DNA from 2 places in the Ralstonia sp. R-29 genome. Region 2 is predicted to be linked to the other one. Evidence: riboswitches for the same ligand, from Rfam matches in the RefSeq annotation. Region 2 holds a riboswitch; the other holds the start of a gene.
What was found. A riboswitch is a leader RNA that binds a small molecule or an ion and turns the genes downstream of it on or off. The one in region 2 is predicted to bind ZMP and ZTP.
Positions count from the first base shown of each region.

Region 1 (4,380 bases), on a different replicon from region 2:
ATGTGGGGACCGCCGCAATTGTCTTTACCCTCCAGCGACAGCGCATCGTTCGCACGGGGCCAGCGGCGCACGAGCGAAGTCGCGGGCGTGTCCGTTATCCACCCCGCCTGCTGTACTGCGGCGCGAATCAACTCCAGTGCTTGCATGCCGCGATCTTCCATGAGCGCTTCGTCGGCCAGACGCAGATAGCGTTGCCGTGCAATCAAGGTCAGCTGCAGCGCAATGCCCAGCACCATCAGGGCGATGACCATGCCGACCAGCAGTTCCACCAGCGACACGCCACGCGCGGGCCGGGCAAGCGGGTACGTCATGTCAGCGTGCTGCAGATTGCACGAGCGGGGGGCGAGCCTTTGCGCTCAGTTGGCGCGCGGCATGGCTGGCGGCCTCGATGGAGTCGAACGCGTGAAACATTGCCGCCGCGCCCAGCGAAAGCAGCGCCAGAGCAATGAGCGATTCAATCAGGATGGCGCCGCGTTGGCGGGCGGGGCGAGGGCGGGTGGACATGGAGCGGCTGACGCATAGCGAAGCCGCTCAAGTTAGTGCGGATTGGGGCGGGTAACTGTCACATGTGGTCAATGCTCGTGCTTTGACCACAGAGCAGGCTATTTGCGCACGCTTGGCGCGGAAATCTCGTCGAGGACATCCCGAAATTCGGCCACATCCTCAAAGCTGCGGTACACCGACGCAAACCGGATATACCCGATCTTGTCCAGCCGCTTGAGCTCGCGCATCACCAATTCGCCGACACGGTCGCTGCCGATTTCCTTCTCGCCGTGGCTGAGGAGTTTTTCTTCGATGCGCGCGATGGCCTCGTCGATGGCCTCGGCGGACACGGGGCGCTTGCGCAGCGCCAGGCGCATGGAATCCTTGACCTTGTTGCGGTCGTAATCGACGCGGCTGCCGTTCTTTTTGACGACAGCGGGGAAGAACAGCTCGATGCGTTCGTAGGTGGTGAAGCGGCGATCGCAGGCCTCGCACTTGCGGCGGCGGCGTACGGTGTCGGCGTCTTCCGACATGCGGGTTTCAATCACCTGGGTGGCCGCGTGGCCGCAAAAAGGGCATTTCATGCCGGTCTCCTCGGAAACCCTAGAACGCACAGCGCTAAAAAGAACAACGCCGCGATAGCCGGGCAGGCCTATCGCGGCAGGGTACTACGTGGTCTTGGGCGTGTGCGCCTTCGACCCAGGTCGACAGCTTAGCCGTAGACCGGGAACTGCTTGGTCAGCTCGGACACCTTGGCGCGCACGGCAGCGATATTCGCTTCGTCGTGCGGGTTGTCCAGCACGTCGGCGATCAGGTGCGCGACCTTCACGGCCTCGGCTTCCTTGAAACCGCGCGTGGTCATCGCCGGCGAGCCCAGGCGCACGCCCGAGGTCACGAACGGCTTTTCCGGGTCATTCGGAATCGCGTTCTTGTTGACGGTGATATGCGCGTCGCCCAGCACCTTCTCCGCTTCCTTGCCGGTGATGTTCTTTGCACGCAGGTCGACCAGCATCACGTGGCTTTCGGTGCGGCCCGAGACGATACGCAGGCCACGGGCCATCAGCGTTTCGGCCATGGCGGCGGCGTTCTTCACCACTTGCTGTTGGTAAGCCTTGAACTCCGGCGACAGCGCTTCCTTGAACGCCACTGCCTTGCCGGCGATCACGTGCATCAGCGGGCCACCTTGAATGCCCGGGAAAATCGCCGAGTTGATGGCTTTTTCGTGCTCAGCCTTCATCAGGATCACGCCGCCGCGCGGGCCGCGCAGGCTCTTGTGGGTGGTCGTGGTGACGAAGTCAGCGTGCGGCACCGGGTTCGGGTACACGCCCGCGGCGATCAGGCCAGCGTAGTGGGCCATGTCGACCATGAAATACGCGCCGATCGACTTGGCAATCTTGCCGATGCGCTCGAAATCGATACGCAGCGCGAATGCCGATGCGCCAGCGATGATCAGCTTCGGCTTCTTCTCTTGGGCCAGGGCTTCCAGCGCGTCGTAATCGATGTCTTCTTGCGCGTTCAGGCCGTAGCTGACCACGTTGAACCACTTGCCGCTCATGTTGAGCGCCATGCCGTGCGTCAGGTGACCGCCTTCGGCCAGGCTCATGCCCATGATCGTGTCGCCCGGCTTGAGCATGGCAAAGAACACGCCCTGGTTGGCCTGCGAGCCCGAGTTTGGCTGCACGTTGGCGGCTTCAGCGCCAAACAGTTGCTTCACGCGGTCGATAGCGAGCTGTTCCACCACGTCCACGTATTCGCAACCGCCGTAGTAACGCTTGCCGGGGTAGCCCTCGGCGTACTTGTTGGTCAGTTGCGAACCCTGGGCGGCCATCACGGCCGGCGAGGTGTAGTTCTCGGAGGCAATCAGCTCGATGTGGTCTTCCTGACGCTGATTTTCCTTCTGGATGGCGGCAAAGACTTCCGGGTCGATCTGGTCGATCGTATAGCGGCTGCGTTCGAACATGGCGAGTGTCTGGTCTGAAATGAAACGGAATTGGCGTAGGTCGGGCGAGGCGGGCGAGCTTCGGGAAACATGCGCGCGGCTTGGACACCGTTCTGTCGAGACAGAGCAGCGGGGACCCAAGTCACCCTGCTTCCCATTCGCTGCCCAGGCGAGCGGCAGGCGTCGTTGTGCATGACGCCAGAAACCTTGCGCTTCCTCGTGGTCGCTGCCCACATATCGAGGCTGCAGGGAGCAGCCTCAGGATTCGCCAGTCGCGCAAGGTGGAATGGTTGCCCGCGAGTGTACGACAGGCCCATGACCGCCGCAAGGCACCGGGCGCGTCGCAGCGCACATTGCGGCGCAACAGCCTCCAACGCTTCAGGTAAACTCAGACCTTCGTTTTTTTCAGGCTCGGAGACACTCTCATGATCGTATTCGTGACCGGCGCCACAGCCGGCTTTGGCGCGGCCATTGCGCGGCGTTTCGTGCGAGAAGGCCACCGCGTGATCGCGGCCGGTCGCCGTCAGGACCGTCTCGATACGCTCAAGGCCGAACTGGGCGATGCGCTGCTGCCGATCGTGCTGGATGTGCTGGATGCGGACGCCGTTGCTGCGCTGCCCGGCTCGCTGCCCGAGGGCTGGCGCGAAGTCGATGTGCTGGTCAACAACGCCGGTTTGGCACTCGGCCTGGAGCCCGCCCAGCGCGCCGACTTGACCGACTGGGACCGCATGATCGGCACGAACTGCTCGGGCCTGGTCCACATGACACGCGCGCTGCTTCCCGGCATGGTCGAGCGCAACCGCGGTCACGTTATCAACATTGGCTCCATCGCCGGGACGTATCCGTATCCGGGCGGCAACGTTTATGGCGCCACCAAGGCGTTCGTGCGCCAGTTCTCGTTGAACCTGCGGGCGGACCTGACCGGCACTCGCGTTCGCGTATCGAACGTCGAGCCGGGCCTGTGCTCCGGCACTGAGTTTTCCAATGTCCGCTTCAAGGGCGACGATGCCCGCGTGGAGAAGGTCTACGAGGGCACGGAAGCGCTTACCGCAGACGATATCGCCGAGGCCGTCTACTGGATGGCGGCGCTGCCGGCGCACTTCAATGTCAACGCGATGGAATTGATGCCCGTTTGCCAGTCGTTTTCGCCTACCAGCGTGACGCGAGGCATGGCCTGAGCGCCAACGCAAGCCCTCGGCCAGCCGGTGGATGGCTGGCCGTCACATGCGCCTTGGTAAAATTGCCCAATGTCTTCTTTTGATTGGAACCTGCGCGTGTATTGGGAAGATACCGACGCAGGCGGCGTGGTGTTCTACGCCAACTACCTGAAATTCTTCGAGCGCGCCCGCACCGAGTGGCTCCGCGCGCTGGGGGTCGATCAGCAGGCGCTGGCTGACACGACTGGGGCTATCTTTGTCGTGCGCAACACTGCTGTGGACTATCGCGCACCCGCCCGCCTGGATGACCTGCTGCAGATCCGTTCGCGTATGGAACGCGTCGGCCCGGCGTCGGTCCAATTCGCCCAGGAAAGCTGGCGTGGCGATATCTTGCTCGCCACCGGCACGATTCGTGTTGGATGTGTCGACCGGATCACATTCCGTCCGACCCCGATTCCCGCTCCCGTACTCGCAACCATCAAAGCTGCCGCATGAATCCCGTCGAGGTCACTCAAGATCTGTCGATCGTCTCGCTGGTGCTGCACGCCAGTGTCCTGGTCCAATTTGTTATGGGCCTGCTGCTGGTGATGTCGCTGTTCTCCTGGACGTACATTTTCCGCAAAGCCTTTGCGCTGCGTGCCGCGCGCAGCCAGACTGAATCGTTCGAGCGCGATTTCTGGGCCGGCGGCGACCTGCAGGCGCTGTATCAGAGTGCCGCCAATAACCGCCACACCACGGGGGCGCTGGAGCGCATTTTTGAAGCCGGCATGCGCGAATACCTCAAGACGCGTGAGCAACAGC
Region 1 is NZ_CP184377.1:782,520-786,899, forward strand. It holds gene ACN9M1_RS03695 (PilW family protein) at 1-269, opposite strand, end outside; gene ACN9M1_RS03700 (prepilin-type N-terminal cleavage/methylation domain-containing protein) at 313-504, opposite strand; gene nrdR (transcriptional regulator NrdR) at 603-1,067, opposite strand; gene glyA (serine hydroxymethyltransferase) at 1,196-2,443, opposite strand; ZMP/ZTP riboswitch at 2,579-2,708, opposite strand; gene ydfG (bifunctional NADP-dependent 3-hydroxy acid dehydrogenase/3-hydroxypropionate dehydrogenase YdfG) at 2,848-3,600, shown strand; gene ybgC (tol-pal system-associated acyl-CoA thioesterase) at 3,670-4,074, shown strand; gene tolQ (protein TolQ) at 4,071-4,380, shown strand, end outside.
Region 1: it holds a riboswitch for ZMP and ZTP, as region 2 does, so the genes downstream of both, glyA (serine hydroxymethyltransferase) here and ACN9M1_RS17775 (tetrahydrofolate dehydrogenase/cyclohydrolase catalytic domain-containing protein) in region 2, are expected to answer to the same signal.

Region 2 (4,380 bases):
CACTGCCCAGCCGCGCCTTCACCAGTGGCATGTGCCGGTCGCGGTAGTAGGCGTGGTCGAAGCGCGCGCCTTCGGTGTACGGGTACATCACGGTGACCTTGATCATGCGATTCTCCTTGCTGTCATTGGCGTCGTCGTCGCTGAGGGATTCTCACGACTGCCGGCGATCATACCCGTCGCACGGTCGAGGGAGCCATGCGCGCTGCATGGGGCGGGAGGCGCTTCAGGACGCCGCGTGGTTCAACGCATCAGCCGTTGATGGCAGAGGACCGTCTTCCGTGATGTAGGCACGCGAATTTCCCGCACGCTGGCGGATTGGCTTGAGCGCTTCATCGGCCGGCGACTGGTACCATGCCTTCGGGCGCCGCGCCTTCCGATATCGTCTGCGCCGAAGTCCTCATCGATCGCTACACATGAAGCCGGCGCGAACTGGTCAAGGCGTAGCGCAATCAGAAGGTGCGGCCGTGTAATGGGCGGGGTGTGGTGTGCTAAGGGCTTTCTGGGCCGAATACCCTCGAGCCCTCATGACTGCGTTTCCACCACAAACATCCGCGCCTGCTGCGCCTCCTGACGTGCGGCTTTAATGGGCGCATACCGCTCGGAATGGTAGAAGGCCAGCGCTTGGTCAAGCGTCGGAAACTCGAACACGCCGGCCAGCGGCAGCGGTTCGTCATCGCCCTCCAGCATCTGCGCAACCGGGCCGAAATGTACGATGCGTCCGCCGGCTTCTTGCAGCGCCGCTTGAAAGCGTGGCGCAAGTGCCGCCTGCTTGGCGGCGTCGATGACGCGCAGGTTGATGTGGACATATGCTGGCATTGTGCTCTCCTAAATACTGCATATACAGTATTATCGGGTGGCACGGTTGTCAAACGAGGTCGATGTGAAGGGTTTTGATCCAGAATCTTTGAAGAACGTCGCAGCGGAGTGCCCGGGCTTTCAGGCACGCGCAACGGCGCGGTCGCTCACGCGGTACTACAACGCCTGCTTCCGGCCGCTCGGGCTCACGGCGGAGCAATTTAGCCTCTTGGTCGGCATCGGAGAGGCGGGCGGTACGACGCTGGTTGAGCTTGCGGATAGAGCCGGCGTGGACCCCACGACCCTGAGCCGATCTGTTCAGAATCTTGAGAGCCGGGATTTGGTCTGCGCTACTGGTGGACGCGGTCGCGCTGGCAAGCGGCTCACCCTAACGACGCTTGGTCGTCGGCTCGTCTTGAAGGCGCTGCCGGTATGGAATTTAGCCAAGACGACACTGGCCGCTCAAATAGGCGATGAAGCCCTGGAGATGGCAAGGCAAGCAATGGCCGAGCTTGCAAAGGCTGCGGAGTCGTCTGAGGTCTAGGGCGTTAATGAATAAGGGTGCGCGCCTCGCGGACATGCCCGCTGCTGGCCGACGCGTCGAAGGAATGGCGTCATAGGCCTGCAATGCGCGACCAGAGCTGCTCCGGCTGCATGGTGCCGTACCACGACAAGAATTGCTTCCGGTCAGACTCCCACGGTTCCCCCAGGGTTGGCCGCGGGACTGCCCTATAATTCAACCGCTACGCAACTGGCGACGAAGGATGGGGCACCATCGGGAAGCGTAGCGGTTCTGCCGCCGTTCGCCTGGGCACATTGGTATTCGTTTTCAGCGACTTCACCAACGATCGCCCGTCACTCTTCCTGTATTTTCAAGCGCGCTGCCATCTACCAAACTGGCACGATTTGCCATGGGTTCGCGCTAGGCTGGGAGAGCGCACGATCGGTGCATCCGGAGCAACACATGACCATTACCCTCGATGGAAAAGCACTCGCGGCACACCTTGAAATTGCCTTGTTGCCGCGAGTTGAGGCATTCAAGAAGCGCCACGGCTACGCCCCTGTTCTGGCGACCATTTTGGTTGGCTCGGATCTGTCCTCGGCAACGTACGTAAGAATGAAGGGCAACGCGTGCAGACGCGTTGGCATGGCGTCGAAGGCGATCGAGCTACCTGAGTCGGCGACGACGGCGGATGTACTCGCCGTCATTGACGCGCTGAACGCAGACTCGCGCGCTCATGGCATCCTGCTGCAACACCCGGTCCCCAGGCATGTTGACGAACGCCGGTGCTTTGACCATATCCACGTCGCCAAAGATGTGGACGGGGTCACCAGTCACGGTTTTGGAAAAATGGCGTTAGGCGAGCCGGCATTTGGGTCGGCCACGCCGGCTGGTGTCATGCGATTGCTTGCGCACTACAACCTCCCCATCGAGGGCAAGCTCGCCGTCGTCGTGGGTCGCAGTCCAATTCTCGGCAAGCCGATGGCGCTCATGCTGTCCAACGCAAACGCGACCGTCACGCTCTGCCACTCCAAAACCGCCGATCTCGAAGCAGCGGTGCGTAGCGCAGAAATCGTTGTCGCCGCCATCGGGAAACCCAGATTCATACAGAGCCATTGGATCAGCAATGGCGCCGTCGTCGTAGACGCCGGATATCACCCTGGCGGCATCGGGGACGTCGACCACGACGGCTTGATGGGACGATGTGCAGCCCTCACCCCAGTGCCCGGCGGAGTGGGGCCCATGACGATCTCCACGCTGATCGGACATACGCTTGCGGCGGCTGAACAGTCCATCGCATAGGCGCCACGTCTCGTGGGAACGCGCGAAGCGAGAAGCGCACCGTGATGGCGCGCAGTCTCAATGCCTCAACGCCGGGGCCGAGAGAATACGTTGACGAGATTTCCGTCCGGGTCACGCAACAGGAGCGAGCGATTGCCCCAAGGCATCAATGTCGGCGGCATCACGATGTTCGCGGCGGATGCCCTCATCCGTTCGAACACCGCGTCAACGTTCTCCACTTCGAACTCCAGGATTGCCGATTGATTGGCCGCGGCAATGGCGGCTCCGGCATTGAAAAGCTTGATCAGGTGTTCGGATGACATCGCAAGGGTCGCGCCGTCGAACCGGAGTTCGGCAAATCCATCAGCAAGGCGTACGGCGTCGATGCCGGAAAGCTTTTGATAGAACGGGATCAACCTTTCGAGATCCGGGGTAACAACACGAATCGACGCGAACTTCATTCTGAGCTCCTCTCCAAGAAAAGAGCTTCAGTCTAATGATCCATGCTGTCAGGTTCTGGCAGTATCGTGCGGCTCGCAAGCTGATGGCGCTTGCGCCATTCGCGAAGCAGAGTGGAGCGCCGCTTGGGGTAGCGCGCCTCCATCTGTTCGACGTGCAGGATCCGGTCGGCCCGGAAATTCCGAAAATCCGCTCGAAGCTCGCACCAACACATCAGAACGCGTGCTTGGTCGAAGTACACCAGGGCAAAGGGCCACACAGTACGCCGTGAGTGCGTACCGCTGCCATCGACATAAGTGATGTCGAGCTTTCGTTCCACGCGGACGGCGGCGCGCAGAAGGTCTGGGGAGATGGTGTGGGTCGGTCTTTTCAGCGGCGCGCCGATCAGCAGCGACGATTCTTCCAGTTCGCGACGCAACTCTGCGGGCAGGACGGCGGCAATCTTCGCCAGCGTGCTCAGCGCACCGGACGATAACGCCGGGTCACAACGATCGGCCACCCAGCGCATGCCCAGGACCAGCGCATCGAGTTCTTCCGAGCCAAACATGATAGGGGGCAGCATGAAACCCGGCTTCATTACGTATCCAATGCCGGGTGCCCCCTCGATCATCGCGCCCTGCGCCTGCAGACTGGCGATGTCCCGGTATAGCGTGCGGATGCCGACGCCGAGTTCGTCAGCGAGGCGCTGGCCGCTCACCGGACGCCGATGACGACGTAACACTTGCAGGAGCTGGAGGAGGCGTTCGGCGCGGGACATACGGAAAGCATAGGGGCGTTCGGATGGACGCCGCATTCTTGACGATGTATGCGGCCTTGTCGAACGCCCGAGTATGGCGAGGGCGTTCGCGCACGTACTGCATGGGCGCTCGCGCGGAAGCACCCGCCGGCATACCGACCAAAGCCTCCCACTACCTCGCCCCGCCAAACAATTGACTGACCACGCCGCGCAGCCAGCGGTTGCCCGCCTCATGGTGATACCGCGCATGCCAGTGTTGCCGCACGGCAAAGCCTTCCACGGGGAACGGGCACGCGCGTACGGCCAGGTCATTGGCCTTGGCGAGCGTTTCGCCGATGTGGCGGGGCAGCGTGGTAATCAGGTCGGTCGTTTGGATAATCGCGCCGAGCCCCAGGAAGCCCGGCAGTTCCAGCACGATCTGACGCTCGATGCGCTCGCGCGTCAGTGCCTGTTGGAGAAGTTGCGCCCCGGTGCCCGCCGTGACGGCGACGTGCCCTTCCGCGCTGTATTGCTTCACGCCAAACCGCGTGCGGATTCTCGGGTGGTGCCGGTTGGCCAGGCAGACCCAATCCTGCTCGTACAACTGCTGCTGATAGATGCTGCCGCT
Region 2 is NZ_CP184378.1:111,353-115,732, forward strand. It holds gene ACN9M1_RS17760 (EthD family reductase) at 1-106, opposite strand, end outside; gene ACN9M1_RS17765 (DUF1330 domain-containing protein) at 523-816, opposite strand; gene ACN9M1_RS17770 (MarR family winged helix-turn-helix transcriptional regulator) at 881-1,339, shown strand; ZMP/ZTP riboswitch at 1,533-1,615, shown strand; gene ACN9M1_RS17775 (tetrahydrofolate dehydrogenase/cyclohydrolase catalytic domain-containing protein) at 1,760-2,599, shown strand; gene ACN9M1_RS17780 (VOC family protein) at 2,665-3,039, opposite strand; gene ACN9M1_RS17785 (helix-turn-helix transcriptional regulator) at 3,072-3,794, opposite strand; gene ACN9M1_RS17790 (LysR family transcriptional regulator) at 3,946-4,380, opposite strand, start outside.